DNA from 3 places in the Yersinia enterocolitica subsp. enterocolitica genome. Region 1 is predicted to be linked to each of the others. Evidence: predicted binding sites of a transcription regulator. Region 1 holds the regulator's gene; each other region holds the start of a gene.

Region 1 (6,627 bases):
AGGTCATCTACAGCAAGACAGCCCGCTTGTTCGAAGCAGCATCGCAGTCGGCGGCGGTCTTATCCGATGCGACTGAAGAGCAGGAACTCGCCTTACAGAATTATGGCCGCTATCTTGGCACAGCTTTTCAGCTTATCGATGACCTGCTGGATTACAGTTCAGATGGCACCACTTTGGGTAAAAATACCGGTGATGACCTGAACGAAGGCAAACCAACCCTCCCTTTACTGCATGCAATGCACAATGGAACGCCAGAGCAAGCCGCAATGATTCGGCAAGCCATTGAAGAAGGTAATGGCCGCCATTTACTCGAACCCGTATTAGTTGCAATGCAGCAGTGTGGCTCACTCGATTACACCCGCCAGCGTGCTGAAGAAGAGGCAGACAAAGCCATTGCTGCTTTGCAGGTTCTCCCTGAAAGCGATTATCGCCTGGCTTTAGAAGGTTTGGCGCATATTGCCGTACAACGTTCGTTTTAAGAAATCATATGGAAACTCCGGTATCATTGCCGGAGTTATCCATTGGCAACAACCCCTGCACTAATCTGTCGCCAACCGCTCTATCAAGCTTTTAGCGCCCTCACGAAAAATAAACGTAATGACTTGCTCACGTTCAGCCTCAGTAAAATGATAATACGCTTCAACCCAGAGAACCAGCGGGTCCTGTCGTGTTGTCGTATATTGAGCAGGATCCTCCCTTAACTGTAATGAATTCAGTATAGTGGGAGGTAAACTTTCAATATGGTACTCGACAGCCTTGCCTTGAACACCACGGCGGCGGCGCTGTTCCCATCCCTCACGTTTAGCCATGAGGTTAACTCCTTGTGGTGATGACGGTAGCCCATCAAGACCGGCCAATTCCTTAGCGGCAAACCACTCTTTTTTCATGGTGTTGCTTCCTAATATGCGTTACGACACAAAAAAGGAATATTTAGAAAACATTTAAAATCTTTCAGAAAATAAATGTTAGAATACTTCTAAATAATTACTTTCTGTTCACCGTATGATTAACAATGTACCGTTATTTATATCACTAACACGCCAGCGGCTTAGAAAAAAAAAGGATTAAAGATGATTTTAAGGAAATCTGATTGGCACCCAGCCGACATCATTGCGGCACTACGTAAAAAAGACACCACTCTGGCAGCAGTCTCTCGAAAAGCAGGTTTAAGCTCATCCACACTTGCTAATGCGCTAACTCGGCCTTGGCCTAAGGGGGAATGGTTGATTGCAGAATGTCTGGAAATTCATCCTTCTGAAATTTGGCCAACACGCTATTTTGATTCAAAAACCGGTGCACTTCTCGACCGAAAAGTGAGAATAAGACAGCCTATAACCGAAGAATAAAAAAACCGCCAATAAAATGCATCGGCGGTTGATGGTGTCATTCAAGGGGCTATTATATAGCCCCTACTACACTGATTTATTTGACGAACTGCTCGCCTAACTCAATATCTTTATGCAGAACATCTAGCATATTTTCCAGTGCTTGTTGTTCAAAAGCACTCAGTTTGCCGATATCTTTCCGTTCCGCTACGCCATCTTTACCCAATAGAATTGGCTGAGCAAAGAAGCGGGCATACTTGCCATCACCTTCAACGTAAGAACATTCCACAACATTGCTTTCGCCTTGCAAAGCACGAACCAAAGAAAGACCAAAGCGTGCAGCAGCTTGCCCCATAGACAGAGTCGCTGACCCGCCACCGGCTTTTGCTTCGACAACTTCAGTGCCTGCATTCTGGATACGCTTAGTCAGATCAATAACTTCTTGTTCTGTGAAGCTGATACCTGGAATTTGTGAAAGCAATGGAAGAATGGTCACACCTGAATGGCCGCCAATAACTGGTACTTCGATATCCTGAGGTTGCTTACCTTTCAGCTCTGCAACAAAGGTATTTGAACGGATGGTATCGAGAGTAGTAATACCGAATAATTTGTTTTTATCGTAAACACCGGCTTTTTTCAGCACTTCTGCCGCAATAGCAACGGTTGTATTAACTGGGTTAGTAATGATACCAATTAAAGCTTTCGGGCAAGTACGCGCGATTTGCTCAACCAGATTACGAACAATACCCGCGTTCACATTGAACAGATCTGAGCGATCCATGCCAGGTTTACGTGCGACACCCGCAGAGATCAGAACAATATCTGCCCCTTTCAGGGCCGGGGTAGCATCTTCACCGCTGAAACCTTTAATATTAACAGCAGTTGGGATGTGGCTCAGATCAACCGCAACACCAGGAGTCACTGGCGCGATGTCATATAATGAGAGGTCTGAACCTGAAGGAAGCTGGGTCTTGAGTAGAAGAGCGAGGGCCTGGCCGATACCACCAGCGGCACCGAGAACTGCAACTTTCATCCTATACTCCTTATTATATTTAATTTAAATTTGCCGTGAATTCATCTATTTACGAACCTTAATTTATTGCGATTTTAAACACAATCTATTAACAGTCAGATTGAGATATCACGCATCAAAAAGGCGCATAAGGTTTGTCTATTTTAGAGTAAATCGCTTATTCATTAATGATATAGCGCACATTATTCTAAAATTCCTCGCAGTATTCATGACAGGTTAATCGGCGGTTACATTACACCCTTCCTTTACATCAAAACAACATCATTTTAATAACATTTTAGCTACTCAGCACTAATGTTAAAAAAAGCTGATTTAGCATAATCGTAACAGGCGGGTAGTGTTAAAATTTCAGCACACCTTGATATCAGGGCTTTTATCACCAATACTCCATAGTCATGTTGAATAAAAATTCATTTATATGCATAATAATCCTATTCACTATTGACTGTTCAGGGCATAAAAAATGCGTAACCCCGCCAAACAAGAAGATCTTATCAAGGCGTTTAAAGCGTTATTGAAAGAAGAGAAATTCAGTTCTCAAGGTGAAATCGTTTTGGCCTTGCAGGAAGAAGGCTTTGAAAATATTAATCAGTCCAAAGTTTCGCGCATGTTGACCAAATTTGGTGCGGTCAGAACGCGTAATGCAAAAATGGAGATGGTTTATTGTTTACCGGCTGAATTAGGCGTTCCGACAACCAGCAGCCCACTAAAGAACCTGGTATTGGATGTCGATTATAACGATTCAGTGGTGGTGATTAACACCAGCCCAGGTGCGGCCCAATTGATCGCGCGCCTACTGGACTCATTAGGTAAAGCGGAAGGTATTCTAGGCAGTATTGCGGGTGACGATACCATTTTTACCACGCCAGCCAGAGGTTTCACTGTCGAACAGTTACACGAGGCCATCCTCCGCTTGTTTGAACAAGAGCTTTAATTCTCCACGAATTTATAGATGCGGCCTTATATGCCGCATTTTCTCATTTGGTACACATCTCCCCCTTATTAGTCCTAAATATCTCGCAACAAACAGGGCATCAGACTGCCTTATCTATTTAAAATCACTCAATACCCCTGTTTTTATTCCATTTATGGTCAAAGTCACCATACTCTTTCGCACTTTTAGTCAAAAACACTTATCGCATTGAAAAAACACTATTTTTTCTTAAAACTGCTGTTTTTTAATCAGTTTTTATTCCTTTTGGTTATTAAAAAGTAATAACTTACGAGAAAGTGACGACAAATATTATTAGCTGGCTATTAATATTCTCAGTTACTAGCTGTATACTCATTTTCGTGACGTAAATCACACTTCCTGTGAAGTGATAAAAGAATAAATAGAGGTAATAATATGAAAGTTAAAACTACTATCGCAACCATGAGCATTCTATCTGCATTGTCATTTGGTGTTTTTGCAGCTGATTCAATCAGTGAAAATCAAGCCGCTAACTTACAGCCGATGGGGACTATTACCGTCAGTGGCCTGAATGGTGCACCTTCTGATATTCGCCAGGCACTGTCTGAGAAAGCCGATGCAATGGGCGCTAAAGCTTACAAAGTGATTGAAGCTCGTGAAGAGAACAATTGGCATGCCACTGCTGAGATCTACAAGTAAGTTTAAGAAATAAAAGTAAATGCCCCGTAATAAGGGGCATACTTTCTATTTTAGGTTTTTAATATTTCGATGGTTTATTCAATAGGTTGAAAATTAACACAAAGATGAATTTTCTGACTATTGAATAGAATACTCATTGGAAATGATATTGATTTAACAGATGTATTAGATCACTACCGCAACAGAATAATCCCTCGTCGTCTATCCGACGAACCCTTTTACCCCCGCTATGCGGGGGCTTTTTTTATCCTGCTTACTCCTGAGACTGTGCCTCATACTCTGCTTTTTGACTCAAAGCACTCAATAATTTGTCATGAATACCGCCAAAGCCGCCATTACTCATCACCAGAATGTGATCCCCTGGTTGGGCTGTTTTGACAACCATATCAACTAACGTATCAATATCAGCACTCCAATACGCTGGCTGAATACAGGCTTCGGCAACTTCGACCACTTGCCATGGAATATGCTGCGGCTGGAACAAGAATACTTCATCTGCACGGCCTAATGACGGTGCCAATTCGTTTCTACACATCCCCAACTTCATGGTGTTAGAACGCGGCTCCAGTACCGCCAGAATTCGTGCTGTTCCGCCGACTTTACTGCGCAGCGCCGCCAGTGTCGCAAGAATTGCTGTAGGATGATGGGCAAAATCATCATAAACCGTGACACCATGGGCTTCACCGCGTAATTCCAACCGGCGACGGGCATTAATAAAATCCCCCAGCGCCCGACAAGCTGCAGCCGGTAGTACGCCTACATGCCGAGCAGCAGCAATAGCCATTAAGCCATTATGCATATTATGCTCACCCACCAATGACCAACTGACCTCGCCCACCAATTTATTGTCGAGGAACACTTCAAAGACACTGGCATCTACTGCGACTTTACGTGCAAACCAACGGCCCGTTTCCCCCACCAGTTCTTGTTCACTCCAGCAGCCCATCGCCATTACTTGTTTGAGATGGTTGTCATTACCCGGAATAATGATTCTGCCTGTTCCTGGTGGCACCAGGCGCACCAGATGATGAAATTGCTTCTGGATCGCATTAAGATCATCAAAGATATCAGCATGATCAAACTCAAGGTTATTCATCACCAAAGTTCTTGGGCTGTAATGAACAAATTTGGAACGCTTATCAAAGAAGGCGCAATCATATTCATCAGCTTCGATGACAAAGAATGGGCTATTGCCTAAACGAGCTGAAACATCGAAATTACCAGGCACACCACCAATGACAAAACCAGGCTCATAACCGCAAGCTTCCAGAATCCAGGCTACCATCCCAGCAGTGGTGGTCTTGCCGTGTGTACCGGCGATTGCCAATACCCAGCGCTCCGGCAACACATGGTCATGCAGCCATTGTGGGCCAGACACATACGGGATACCTTGTTCCAATACCGCTTCAACGCAAGGATTACCACGGGTCATGGCATTGCCGATAATAACGAGATCCGGTGTTGGTTTCAGCTGAGCTGGGTCATATCCCTGGATCAAGTCGATCCCTTGGTTCTCCAACTGTGTGCTCATCGGCGGATACACGTTAGCATCCGATCCCGTCACTTCATGACCTAATGAACGGGCGAGCATAGCCAAGCCGCCCATGAAAGTGCCGCAGATACCTAATATGTGAATGCGCATAAATTTTCCGTATTAATAGCTTCGAGTTTGCCACCATTCTACCGCTCAGAATCAAAGAGAAGAAATGGAATTGCCTATGAATAATTCTTACCTTTGGGCTACACTGCTGCCATTAAGTGAGTTGTTCGTTAATAAATCGATATTTAACCGTAGATTCAGGGATTGTGTCATGAAAACGTTAGGCGAATTCATCGTTGAGAAACAGTTAGACTTCTCTCACGCCACCGGCGAATTAACTGCATTACTTTCAGCAATCAAACTCGGCGCAAAAATCATTCATCGCGACATCAACAAAGCAGGTCTGGTTGATATTTTAGGTGCGAGCGGTGTTTCAAATATTCAAGGCGAAGACCAGATGAAACTCGATCTGTTTGCCAATGAAAAGTTGAAAGCAGCCCTAAAAGCGCGTGGCGAAGTGGCCGGTATCGCCTCAGAAGAAGAAGATGACATTGTTATCTTTGATGGTGGCCGCGCAGAAAATGCCAAATATGTGGTTCTGATGGATCCGCTGGATGGTTCTTCAAATATTGACGTGAATGTGTCCGTCGGTACTATTTTCTCCATCTATCGTCGCATCACCCCATTTGGCACACCGATTACTGAAGCAGACTTCCTGCAACCGGGCACTAAGCAAGTTGCGGCAGGCTATGTGGTGTACGGCTCGTCAACCATGTTGGTGTATACCACCGGTTATGGCGTCCATACCTTCACTTATGATCCATCGCTGGGCGTTTTCTGTTTATCCGGCGAAAAAGTGCGTTATCCCGCAACCGGTTGCATGTATTCCATCAACGAAGGGAACTACATTAAATTCCCATTGGGTGTGAAGAAATACATCAAATATTGCCAAGAGCAAGATGAAGCCACTCAGCGCCCATACACTTCACGCTATATTGGCTCACTGGTTGCCGACTTCCATCGTAACCTGTTGAAAGGTGGGATTTATATTTACCCAAGTACCGCCAGCCATCCGCAAGGTAAATTGCGTTTGCTGTATGAGTGCAATCCAATGGCA
Region 2 (6,627 bases), 350 kb from region 1:
AACAAATTGGCTTCCAGCACCGCACTGGCATACAGGGCCAGACTGCTGATGGTGACTTCTGGCAGACCAAACTTAAAGCGAATCATCTCGCCTTGTTCAGTCACGCGTAAGCCACCTTTCAGGCTGCCCGGAGGCTGAGAAAGCAACGCCGCATGGGCAGGCGCGCCACCACGACCAATAGAACCGCCACGGCCATGGAACAGTGTCAGAGAGATACCGGCTTTCTCGCAGGTTTTAATTAGCGCATCTTGCGCCCGATATTGCGCCCAGGACGCGGCCATTACACCGGCATCTTTCGCTGAGTCAGAATAGCCAATCATCACCATCTGCTTGCCTTGGATCAGGCCACGATACCAGTCGATATTCAGTAACTGGGTCATCACGTCGTCCGCATTGTTCAGGTCATCGAGTGTTTCGAACAATGGCGCGACGGGCAGAGTGAATGGGCAGCCGGCTTCTTTCAGCAGTAAATGCACCGCCAGCACATCCGATGGCACTTTCGCCATGGAAATCACATAAGCGGCGATAGAACCTTGCGGCGCTTCGGCAATCACCCGGCAGGTTTCTAACACTTCCTGGGTGTCGGCACTGGGTTCCCATTTCAGCGGAACAAGTGGGCGCTTGGAGTTCAGTTCGCGGATCAGAAAGGCTTGTTTGTCCGCTTCAGACCAGCTTTCATAATCACCGAGGCCCAGATAGCGGGTCAGTTCAGCAATAGCGTCGGTATGACGGGTGCTTTCCTGACGCACATCGATACGCACCAATGGCACACCAAAACAGCGCACGCGGCGTAAGGTATCGAGTAACTGGCCGTTGGCGATGATTTCCATGCCACAAGCTTTCAGGGATTGATAACAAGCGTATAGCGGATCCCATAGTTGGTCATTGCTGACCAGCAAATCTGTTGGTGGCAATACGCGCTCGCCCTTCAGACGTGCTTCCAGATAAGCCTGAGTATTGGTCAACTGGGTACGCACGCGTTTCATCAGTTCACGATAAGGTTCGAGCACCTCTTCGCCGCCCGCCAATTCACGCAGTTCCGGCGTACATTCCGACATGGAAAGCTCTGACACCAATACTTGAATGTCGCGCAGGAATAAATCAGTGGCTTTCCAGCGGCTTAGTAATAGCACATGGCGGGTAATTTCAGCGGTGACATTCGGATTACCGTCACGGTCGCCCCCCATCCATGAAGTGAAGCGAATCGGCACCGCTTCTACCGGCAAGCGATAATCGAGGGAGTTTTGCAACTGCTCGTTAAATTCACGCAGGAAAGCGGGCACACCTTCCCATAAGCTGTTTTCAACCACAGCAAAGCCCCATTTGGCTTCATCAACAGGGGAAGGGCGGATTTTACGAATTTCGTCGGTATGCCATGATTGTGCGACTAATTGCCGCAAACGACGCATGATCTTGTTGCGTTCGTAATCGGCTAAATCATTGTGATCCAACTGGCTCAGGCAGGTATTCACTTCAACCAGTTTATGAATCAAGGTGCGGCGGGTAATTTCCGTTGGGTGAGCCGTTAGCACCAGCTCAATGGATAGCTCATCAACCGCGCTGCGCATGTCTTGCTCACTCAGCTTTTTGTCTTTTAAGCGGGTGAACAGTTGGGCCAGTGCTTCGGGGTTACTCGCGGCTTCACCATGCGGCGAAATGCTGTGATATTGCTCTGCCGTATTCGTCAGATTGAGGAATTGGCTAAAAGCACGGGCAACCGGCAGCAGTTCGTCGTTGGATAAATTTTGCAGTGTCGTCAGTAGCTCCTGACGGCTCGCTTCATTACCGGCACGCGAAGATTTAGATAATTTACGGATGGTTTCTACTTTTTCAAGGATGTGTTCACCAAGTGCTTCCTTGATGGTGTCCCCGAGTAGCGTACCGAGCATACTGACGTTACTTCGCATTGCGGAATATTGTTCGTTCATATGACCCCTGACCCATATCCCCTTCGCCCTTGACGCCGCAGGGTTGTTAGCGACGCTCACTCACTCGAATCACTGACCAGTGTCAGCTCATCGAGATTTGTTCACTTGCTGCCTACCTGCAACGCCAATGACTTTGGGTATAAACTTTTATGGTTTCTTTTTGTAAATTAGTTTCATCCAAAAGGCTAAGATGGACAAATCCACTCGCCACGTTCAATTCCATACCCCAATTGACACTATTTTTAGCAAAAAAACATCATTTTTAGGGATATTGCTGAAATTTAATTACCAAGGCCAGATTATCAGTCTGGCTTATCGGCAATATTGATCCGCCTACCCCATAGTGGTTATTTCTGCTGGCAGAAATTATCGACTAATTGACCAATTAGCTCACGTGTGGGTTCGATAAAGGCCATGTCGATAAATTCATCCGGCTGATGGGCTTGATTGATGGAGCCTGGCCCCAGCACCAATGTCGGGCAAATTTGCTGAATAAACGGGGCTTCGGTGCAGTAGTTCACCACTGCGGTGCGCTCACCCAATAATTCCTCGATAACCCCGACCATATGATGATCTGTCGGACATTCATAGCCCGGAATCGGTGGATGCAGTTGGTCAATACTCAAGCGGCCCGGCCAGCGGGCACTGACGGGGGCCAGCGCTTCAGTCATCAATTCATCCAGATCACTTAATGTCAGCCCCGGTAACGGGCGGATATCCATATGTAATTCACAGCAAGCACAGATACGGTTCGCTGCATCACCGCCATTAATATGGCCGAAATTCATTGTTGGATAAGGGATGGCAAATGCCGGGTTGTTATAACGCTCTTGCAAAGTGGTACGCAGCTTCATTAGCTCGGTGATAGATTCATGCATCAAATCAATAGCATTAACACCACGCGCCGGATCACTGGAATGGCCGGACTGACCGGTAATACGAATCGCATTGGAAATATGGCCTTTGTGCGCGCGCACCGGTTGCAGTGATGTTGGCTCACCGATAATGGCAAAGTCAGGGCGTAATTGGGTGGAAGCGGCAAAATAGCGTGCGCCCGCCATGGTGGTCTCTTCATCGGCGGTTGCGAGGATATACAGTGGTTTACTTAATGTGCTGGCATCGATATCACGCACCGCATCAAGAATAAAGGCAAAGAAGCCTTTCATGTCGGCAGTACCCAGACCATACAATTTATTGTCATGCTCGGTCAGAGTGAAAGGGTCGCGCGTCCAGCGGCCTTCATCGTAAGGTACGGTATCGGTATGACCTGCCAAGAGTAGCCCGCCGCTGCCCTCTCCGCTGCTTTTTTTGCCAACAGAGTTTTCACCAATAGAGGCAAGCAGATTAAATTTGTGGCGTGTATCCGGTACCGGCTGGATTTCGACGCGAAAACCCAGATCAGCAAACCATCCGGCCAACAAGTTGATTAACGCCTCATTGCTTTGATCGAGAGCGCTATCGGTTGCGCTGATTGATGGCGTGGCGATTAACGCCCGATACAGCTCAATAAATGGAGGTAATTTCATCTTCACTGTTGACAGCCTTTGGTTAGGATAGTATCAATATTCATGCATTAATTATGAATAAAAATACATTAAGCTTGAGTGTAAGGGAACTGAAAAAACCCTTAAATTGACGAAAATGTCAATGCTCAATCACGTGGGGAAACAGTAAAACCTTGCTGAGAACCCAAATGTCAGTTTTGACTACTTATGTTGTTATACCCACTAAATTTATATCCAATGTCATTGGAGTTGTAAGTAGGCAGCAAGCGGGCGCATCCCGATGAGCTGACACAGGTCAGTGATTCGAGTGAGTGAGCGTCGCTAACAACCCTACAGCTTCAAGTACAAAGGGTAAGGTAAACTGAACCCATGTTGAATACACTAATTGTTGGTGCCAGTGGTTATGCCGGAGCAGAACTTACGGCTTACCTGAATCGTCACCCACATATGAACATAACCGCTTTAGCGGTTTCAGCGCAAAGTGCAGATGCAGGAAAATTGCTTTCTGATCTGCATCCGCAACTAAAAGGCATTATTGATCTTCCGCTGCAACCCTTGCTGGATGTAGCTCAGGCGGCAAAAGGGGTGGATGTTGTTTTCCTCGCCACTGCCCATGAAGTCAGCCATGATTTAGCGCCACAATTCCTGGCGGCGGGTTGTGTAGTCTTTGATCTTTCCGGTGCATACCGGGTTCAGAATGCCGAGTTTTACCGCCAATATTACGGTTTTGAGCATCAACATGCCGATTGGCTGGATAAAGCGGTCTATGGGTTAGCTGAATGGCAGGCGGAAAAAATTAAGCAGGCCCAATTGATCGCGGTGCCTGGCTGTTATCCCACCGCATCCCAACTGGCGCTTAAGCCGTTGGTCGATGGCGGCTTACTCAATGAGGCGCAGTGGCCCGTGATTAACGCCGTCAGCGGTGTTAGTGGCGCGGGGCGCAAAGCCAGTATTGGCAACAGTTTCTGTGAAGTGAGTTTGCAACCCTATGGTTTGTTTAATCATCGTCATCAGCCGGAAATTGTCGCCCACCTTGGTACTCCAGTGATTTTTACCCCGCACTTGGGGAATTTCGCCCGCGGTATTTTGGCAACCATTACCTGCCGCCTGAAAGTGGGGGTGACGGCGCAAGATATCGCTGAGGCATACCATAATGCTTATCAATATAAGCCGCTGATTCGGCTCTATAAGCAAGGCGTACCGGCGCTAAAAGCGGTAGTGGGTCTACCTTTCTGTGATATCGGTTTCTCGGTGCAGGGTGAACATTTAATTATTGTCGCGACAGAAGATAACCTGCTGAAAGGCGCGGCGGCCCAGGCGGTGCAATGCATGAATATACGTTTTGGCTTTGCGGAAACCCAAGCTCTGTTGTGAGCAATAAAACGCTAAGCAGCAGAGGTTGTAACCGAGTCGGAACTGACATTTTTTCTAATTATATTGAGGCGAAACATGATAAATCCGTTGGTCATTAAATTAGGTGGCGTATTGCTCGACAGCGAAGAAGCGCTGGAACGCCTGTTTACGGCATTGGTGACCTATCGTGAGAAGCATGAGCGCCCGCTGGTGATCATGCACGGTGGTGGTTGTCTGGTTGATGATCTGATGAAAAAACTCGCGTTGCCGGTGGTGAAGAAAAACGGCCTGCGTGTGACGCCAGCCGATCAAATTGACATTATTACCGGGGCATTAGCGGGTACCGCCAACAAAACATTGCTGGCCTGGGCGGTTAAACATGACATTAATGCGGTTGGCTTATGCTTGGGTGATGGTAATACCGTGTCGGTCACCCCGCTGGATGCGGCACTTGGTCATGTGGGCAAAGCCGAAGCTGGCTCACCGGCTTTAGTACAAACCTTACTGGCCGCAAATTACATGCCTATCATCAGCTCTATTGGTATTACTAAAGATGGCAGTCTGATGAACGTAAATGCCGATCAGGCAGCGACGGCTTTGGCCGCGACATTGGGAGCCGATTTAATTTTGCTGTCGGATGTCAGTGGGATTTTAGATGGCAAAGGCCAGCGCATTGCTGAAATGACGGCACAAAAAGCCGAACAACTGATTGCGCAGGGCATCATCACTGACGGCATGGTGGTTAAAGTGAATGCGGCGCTGGATGCGGCCCGTTCATTGGGCCGTCCGGTGGATATCGCCAGTTGGCGTCATGCAGACCAGTTACCGGCGCTGTTTAACGGTGTGCCAATTGGCACGCGTATTCTGGCCTAAATATCCTTCTTATTTGCAGTTGCAGTGGTGTTAGCGGCTCTTACTCACCCGAATCACTGACTTGAGTCAGCTCAACGGGATTAATGAGCCTCATCCTTGAGGCTCACCCTGCGGGCTAGCATAAATGCTGTTCAAATCGGTTCTCGACCAATTTGTCACGCGTTTGCTGCCTTGCTGCCACTCCAACTACTTTGGGTATATTATGAGTTTTTATTCTGAAACTAGGGAAGAAAGATTATGGCATTGTGGGGCGGACGGTTCAGTCAGGCGGCAGATCAGCGTTTTAAGCAATTTAACGATTCCCTGCGGTTTGATTACCGACTGGCAGAGCAGGATATTATAGGTTCTGTTGCCTGGTCGAAAGCACTGGTCACGGTCGGCGTTTTAACGACGGCCGAACAGCAACAACTTGAGCAGGCGCTCTCTGTTTTATTAGAGGAAGTGCAGGCCGATCCACAAGCTATTTTAGCCAGTGATGCAGAAGATATTCACAGCTGGGTTGAAACCAAACTGATTGATAAAGTCGGTGATTTAGGCAAAAAACTGCATACCGGGCGCAGCCGTAACGATCAGGTGGCAACTGACCTAAAGTTGTGGTGCAAATTTCAGATAACCGAACTAAAAACCGCCGTACAGCAATTGCAACAAGCGCTGGTTATCACCGCCGAGGCCAATCAGGATGCCGTGATGCCGGGTTATACCCATTTGCAGCGTGCTCAACCAGTGACCTTTGCACACTGGTGTCTGGCCTATGCTGAAATGCTGGCTCGTGATGAAAGCCGCCTGCAAGATACCTTGAAACGCCTGGATGTCAGCCCGTTAGGCAGTGGCGCTTTAGCTGGAACTGCCTACGCTATTGATCGCGAACAACTGGCGGGTTGGTTAGGTTTTGCTTCGGCTACTCGTAATAGTCTGGACAGTGTTTCTGACCGTGACCATGTGTTGGAATTACTGTCTGATGCCAGTAT
Region 3 (6,627 bases), 1.5 Mb from region 1:
CAATGCTGCGATAAGCATGACCATTTTTCCCCGCATAACCGAAGAAAGTCAGTGGTCGCCCATCACCATAATCAACATATCCACTGCCCTGTACCTCCATCATAAAGTTATCTACCAGCGAATTGGTGTAGGCGATAACTAAATTTTTGCTATCCAATGCGCCGGCATATATAGCTGCGCGATCAGGTAGACGCCCCTTTCCTTTAGCAGGCATGCGATAAAGTGGATGGCGGAATTCGCCTTGTGGGGTATAGCGAGCCTGAAGCACCGGCGTGTAGTAACCGGTAAATTGTACATTACCAAAATTATCCACACCTTCCATCTGATAAGCATTCAAACCAAACAGGCTTAACTTACTGGTATCTGCTCCGGCTAACATCCAATTTTCCACCGCATTGAATGTACTACTGTTGCGGTTATACAGACCCGGTGAAGATTGGTTAATCACTTTCACCTGATCAGAGAAATCTTTGGCGTTGACTGGCTTACCTGTTGCGTGTGGTTCATTCACTAACTCCAGTGGATGCTCCAAACGCCCATCTTTATATTGCTGCCCACGATCGGTTGGCCGAGATTGGCAACCTGCCAGAACGGCAATCATTATTCCACTTAGTAGGTATTTGCCCCAACGACTTGTCATTTCACGCCTTCTCTTCTCTTACTTACTTTTATCTACCGGCGAACGATAACAAACGCCTATAGATAAAGGAATCAGCATGCAGAAAAAAATCCCCTGACACTGTTGTGGGGAAAAAGGAAACAGATAGTTGATAAATTAATCGAAAAACCTTTTTTACCATAATTAAGTGGCAAAACTACTTGCAACAGATCTCATCCAGAGTATAGTGCGCTCAATCGGACGCGGGGTGGAGCAGCCTGGTAGCTCGTCGGGCTCATAACCCGAAGGTCGTCGGTTCAAATCCGGCCCCCGCAACCAATTACATGATTAAGTCATAAAGTAGTAAGATAGAAATTGTATTAAGACGGACGCGGGGTGGAGCAGCCTGGTAGCTCGTCGGGCTCATAACCCGAAGGTCGTCGGTTCAAATCCGGCCCCCGCAACCAATTACATGATTAAGTCATAAAGTAGTAAGATAGAAATTGTATTAAGACGGACGCGGGGTGGAGCAGCCTGGTAGCTCGTCGGGCTCATAACCCGAAGGTCGTCGGTTCAAATCCGGCCCCCGCAACCAATTCTTAATCATTTCATATCGCCATCAGACACCCTTAAGGGTGTTTTTTTTGTTTCTGGCGTTATACCCGTCATACTTCAAGCACGCATGTGCGTTAGCTGCTTTCGTTAACCCGAATCATTGACTGGCGTCAACTCATCGGGATTATCTCAGTTGCCGCCTTCCTGCAACTCGAATTATTTCAATTAATAGCAATATCCATTCATTAAAGTCGGGCCATCGCCCCACCATTAGCAAAATAAGCTTTGATACCGGCAAATATGGATTCGGCCACTTGCTGCTGAAAATGGCTGGTTCGTAACTTTCGCTCTTCTTCCAAATTGCTGATAAACGCCGTCTCAACCAAAATTGATGGAATGTCAGGTGCTTTCAATACAGCAAAGCCCGCTTGATCAACACGATTTTTGTGCAGCTTATTAATTTTCCCCATGCGGTTGAGCACTTCTTTACCAAATTTTAGGCTGTCATTAATCGTCGCGGTTTGCAGCAAATCAATCATGGTATGGTCAAGATAGCGATCACCACTTTTGCTAACCCCGCCAATCTGGTCGGCCTCATTCTGTGTTTGCGCTAAAAAACGCGCAGCAGTACTGGTTGCACCTTTAGTCGATAACGCAAAGACAGAGGAACCTCTGGCTGCCTGACTGGTAAAGGCATCGGCATGAATCGAAATGAATAAATCCGCACGCAGCTTACGGGCTTTCGCCACCCGGACTTTTAATGGAATAAAGACATCTTCATTACGCGTCATAAATACCCGCATATTCGATTCTTTCTTAATCAGTGCCTGCAACCGACGGGCAATTTGCAGCACAATGTCTTTCTCACGGGTCTTATTTCGCCCAATCGCTCCTGGGTCTTCCCCACCGTGCCCTGGGTCTAGCATAATAACAATCGGCCTATCGCGCCCTGCTTTACCCGCTTTGGGTGCCTCAGCAGGTAAAGTGCGTTCCACATTACCTTTATTATAATCTTCCAATAATGCCAGTAACGGATCATCTTCAGCCGAAGTTTTCCCCTCTTGCGGATAGAGATCCACTACCAGGCGATTTTTGAACTCAGCAAAGGGTTTAAGAGTAAAGAGCTGTGGGCTAATACTTTGCTTCAACTCCAAAACCAGCCGAACCGTATTTTTATCAAATTGCCCAACCCGTGCCTGCTTAAGGTAAGGGTCACCGGACTGAACTTGCTTAGTCATCTCTTTCAATGCGCTATTGAGATGCACGCCTTCAATATCAACCACGATCCGATCCGGATTAGTCAGCGCAAATTGACGATATTTAAGCGGTGTATTGGATTCCAGGGTGACGCGGGTATAAGTTGAAGAGGGCCAAATCCTGACGGCAATAATATGGGAAGAAGCAGCAAATCCAACCCGGCTAACACTCAGTAGCCAGGTCGCGGCAGCACCTTGTAGTAGACGCCGACGCCCAGAATTATGATTTGAATCTGCCATGTAACTCCAAAGTAACTACCAAAATATGAATAAAAAGCGAACAAAAAAATTCATGAGGAAAAACTTTAACGAATCGATCCCGCGCTGTCATCAGAAAAACATTTTTATGTTATTCAATTTATTAATACACATACGCCATACATATGCATTTAATAGCAATTTGGTGCTTGCCATCTTGGTCAAAAAAGAATAAAAATACAAAAATACCGAATAAAAATTCAAAGAGGGTCTACCGTGAAGGAACGTAGTACTGAACTGGTCCAGGGATTTCGCCACTCAGTTCCCTATATCAATGCGCACCGCGGCAAGACATTTGTTGTCATGCTGGGTGGCGAGGCGATTGAGCATGAAAACTTTTCTAGTATCGTTAACGATATAGGCTTGTTGCATAGCCTTGGGATCAGGCTGGTTGTGGTCTATGGCGCTCGTCCACAAATTGACAGCAATCTGGCACAGCATCACTACGAACCTGTTTATCACAAGCATACCCGAGTCACTGATGCCAGGACATTGGAAATGGTCAAACAGGCGGCGGGTTTATTGCAGCTGGATATCACTGCAAGATTATCGATGAGTTTGAATAATACTCCGCTCCAGGGTGCGCATATCAATGTGGTCAGCGGTAATTTTATTATTGCTCAGCCGTTGGGTGTGGATGATGGTGTTGATTATTGCCATAGCGGCCGTATTCGCCGGATCGATGAAGAAGCGATTCATCGCCAGTTGGACAATGGCGCTATTGTGTTGCTGGGGCCAGTGGCAGTATCAGTGACCGGCGAGAGCTTTAATTTGACCTCTGAAGAAGTTGCAACTCAATTAGCTATCAAACTGAAAGCTGAAAAAATGATCGGCTTCTGTTCATCACAAGGGGTGACGGATAGCGAAGGCAATATTATTTCAGAACTGTTCCCTAATGATGCTCAAAAACGGATTGAAGATCTGGAGCAGGAGGGTGATTACAACTCGGGGACAGTACGTTTTCTGCGTGGTGCCGTGAAAGCGTGCCGCAGCGGTGTACGCCGGAGCCATTTACTGAGTTATCAAGAAGATGGCGCTCTGGTACAAGAACTGTTCTCTCGTGATGGTATCGGTACCCAGATTGTCATGGAGAGTGCAGAACAAGTTCGTCGCGCGACCATTAATGATATTGGCGGCATATTAGAGTTGATTCGCCCACTGGAGCAGCAAGGCATTTTAGTACGCCGTTCACGCGAGCAGCTTGAGATGGAAATAGACAAATTCACCATTATCGAACGAGATAATCTGACTATTGCCTGCGCCGCACTTTATCCTTTCCCCGAGGAGCAAATCGGTGAAATGGCCTGTGTCGCGGTACATCCGGATTATCGCAGTTCCTCCCGTGGTGAAATGCTGTTAAAACGGGTAGCGAATCAGGCGCGGCAAATGGGGCTTAAAAAACTCTTTGTGTTAACTACCCGTAGTATCCACTGGTTCCAGGAGCGAGGTTTTACTCCCGCAGAGGTTGACGTGTTACCTATTCAGAAGCAGGAGTTGTATAACTATCAGCGCCGCTCAAAGATTTTACTGGCAGATTTGTAATCTGAAGGGGTATTCGCCCCTTCGATATTTTCACTTCAATTGATTCAAACGATCTACCAATCCGCTCACGCGAAGCGTAGGGGTACGTATCGCATGACTTAATACTGTATCGCTGCAATACAGTGTCAAACGCTGGCGTGCGCGGGTAATCGCGGTATAGACCAATTCTCGAGTTAACACTGGCATGAACGTATTGGGTAGAACCAATGCAGTATGCTCAAACTCCGATCCTTGAGATTTATGTACGGTCATAGCATAAGCAGTTTCATGGCTGGGAAGACGACTCGGCTGCACCGATTTGATATTGCCGTCTGGTAATTGGAAATGCACCCGCAGCTCACCTTCAGGATCAAGCAAAGCAATACCAATATCGCCGTTGAATAAACCGAGTGCACTGTCATTAAGCCCTATCATCACCGGCCTGCCAACATACCAACGGCCCGATGGCCCTGGTGTTCGCTCTATTAATCGCTTGCGATGCAATAGTTGTTCGATTCGCTCGTTTAAGCCACTGACACCAAATGGCCCGGCGCGTAATGCGCATAACAGTTGATAGCGGCCAAATGCAGCAAGTACATCCACCGCATCAGCACCTGCGGCTGCCAGTTCAAGATAGTGCTGATAACCAGCAGCACAATCCTCCAGCAATACCTGATAATCATCGGAATCTGCCAGAGAAAAGCGCTCGATATCCGAATATGTACCGTTAAAAACGGCTAACGCATCACGATATCTCCCGGCATTAACCGCTAAAGCAAGTTGCCCGATACCGGACTTTTCATCGAAGCGGTAACTTTTGCGCAGCAAACACAAACTATCACGGACATTGACGGTATCTGTCTCCACCTCACCAATCGGGATGTTTCCCACCAATGTGCATCCCGTTAAGCGAGCTAACTGTTTAGCTCTAGGCGCGCTGTAACCCAACTCAGCAAAGCGACATATATCACCCAGTACAGCTCCCACCTCTACCGAAGCCAATTGGTCACGGTCACCGAGAAAAATCACCTGAGCTTTAGTGGGTAATGCTGCAATGAGCCGTGCCATCATGGGCAAATCCACCATTGATGCTTCATCAACCACCAGCACATCAAGGTTTAGCGGGTTACCACGATGGTACCGTAAGCGCTGGCTGTTAGGTTGTGCACCCAATAAACGGTGTAATGTGGATGCTTGATCTGGGAATAGCTTGCGTTCATCGTCAGTTAGTGAGAGCTGGCGAATGGCGTTCCCCAGCGATTCAGTTAACCGTGCGGCAGCTTTACCGGTTGGAGCGGCAAGTTGGATACGTAAACGTTGCCCTTTGCTCAGTTGTATCAATGCGGTCAATAACTTGGCTACCGTCGTTGTTTTCCCCGTCCCTGGACCACCGGAAATCACGGAAATACGGCGGGTAGCCGCTACCGCCGCGGCGACTTTTTGCCAGTCGACCTCATTTTCTGCCGGCCCAAATAGGCGATCAAGCGTATCTCTTAATAATGTTTCGTTGACATCTCTGGTTTCGCTGCCGCCACTGGTTTCGTTGATAAGCGACGCCATATTGTCACTGGCAATAAAGCGCACGACATCACCTTCGTATTGCCACATCCGTTGTAAATACAAACGGTCATTTTGCAACACTAAGGGGGTGGGTTGCGAACCATCGCTGACTGCCGGGGAGCTATTGAGTTTTTGTATCCAATGTAATTGATCTGGTGCACCGACAGCCTGCCACAGTGCTTGTGATAGCGCGGGCTGTCGGCCACCAAACAGCTGATCTGGCTGCAAATAACTCAATGGTAGACACACGTGCCCAGCACCAGCTTCAGCACTGAGAACAGCGGCTGCCAGTTGCAACATGGGATCATTATCACCGGCTATCATCCGCGAGAACTGAACATCCAGTGGCCGTAGTAAGTGGTCACGAACCGCTTGCTCCAGTAACGTCATCATATTGATGTGCCCTCACCGGTTATCGCCATACCACTGTTGTCACTAATATGCGGCCCTACTTCACCACCACTGAATAAACAGTCCATTCCCTCAATGAGCTCTCGTTCAGGGCGGCAGCTAAAAATGCCGTTCCCCGGATGCTGTTTATCAACACCACGCAGGAAGAGATAAATGACACCACCAAAGTCGCGCTGATAGTCATAATGACTCAACCGATGACGCAAATAGCGGTGTAATGCCAGAGTATAAAGCTGATATTGCAAGTCATAACGATGCTCAGCCATGGCTTGGGCCATCGCATCGTGGGTATAGGCACTGCTGTCCTCACCCAACCAGTTGGATTTGTAATCCAGTAAGTAATATTTGCCCTGCCAGCAGAAAACCAAGTCAATAAACCCTTTCAGCATTCCTCTGACTTGCTGAAAATCCAACACTGGGCACTGGCGAGAGAGTGGGTCATAGCGCTTGATTAAGGTATCTAGCTCA

What was found. The regulator ArgR, encoded in region 1, controls arginine synthesis, uptake and breakdown. The targets are predictions, from matches to a motif close to ANTGAATAAAAATACANT.
Positions count from the first base shown of each region.
Region 2: argC (N-acetyl-gamma-glutamyl-phosphate reductase) is a predicted target of ArgR. The motif match lies at 3,507-3,524, and genes of this name have one in related genera.
Region 3: argA (amino-acid N-acetyltransferase) is a predicted target of ArgR. The motif match lies at 2,834-2,851, and genes of this name have one in related genera.

Region 1 is NZ_LR590469.1:3,826,573-3,833,199, reverse strand. It holds gene ispB (octaprenyl diphosphate synthase) at 1-479, shown strand, start outside; gene FGL26_RS18165 (DNA-binding protein) at 540-887, opposite strand; gene FGL26_RS18160 (helix-turn-helix domain-containing protein) at 1,071-1,346, shown strand; gene mdh (malate dehydrogenase) at 1,423-2,358, opposite strand; gene argR (transcriptional regulator ArgR) at 2,822-3,292, shown strand; gene yhcN (peroxide/acid stress response protein YhcN) at 3,707-3,970, shown strand; gene mpl (UDP-N-acetylmuramate:L-alanyl-gamma-D-glutamyl-meso-diaminopimelate ligase) at 4,224-5,612, opposite strand; gene fbp (class 1 fructose-bisphosphatase) at 5,782-6,627, shown strand, end outside.
Region 2 is NZ_LR590469.1:3,472,242-3,478,868, forward strand. It holds gene ppc (phosphoenolpyruvate carboxylase) at 1-1,928, opposite strand, end outside; gene argE (acetylornithine deacetylase) at 2,276-3,454, opposite strand; gene argC (N-acetyl-gamma-glutamyl-phosphate reductase) at 3,803-4,807, shown strand; gene argB (acetylglutamate kinase) at 4,883-5,659, shown strand; gene argH (argininosuccinate lyase) at 5,897-6,627, shown strand, end outside.
Region 3 is NZ_LR590469.1:2,353,695-2,360,321, forward strand. It holds gene mltA (murein transglycosylase A) at 1-640, opposite strand, end outside; tRNA gene FGL26_RS11240 (tRNA-Met) at 861-937, shown strand; tRNA gene FGL26_RS11245 (tRNA-Met) at 989-1,065, shown strand; tRNA gene FGL26_RS11250 (tRNA-Met) at 1,117-1,193, shown strand; gene amiC (N-acetylmuramoyl-L-alanine amidase AmiC) at 1,399-2,649, opposite strand; gene argA (amino-acid N-acetyltransferase) at 2,884-4,209, shown strand; gene recD (exodeoxyribonuclease V subunit alpha) at 4,240-6,141, opposite strand; gene recB (exodeoxyribonuclease V subunit beta) at 6,138-6,627, opposite strand, start outside.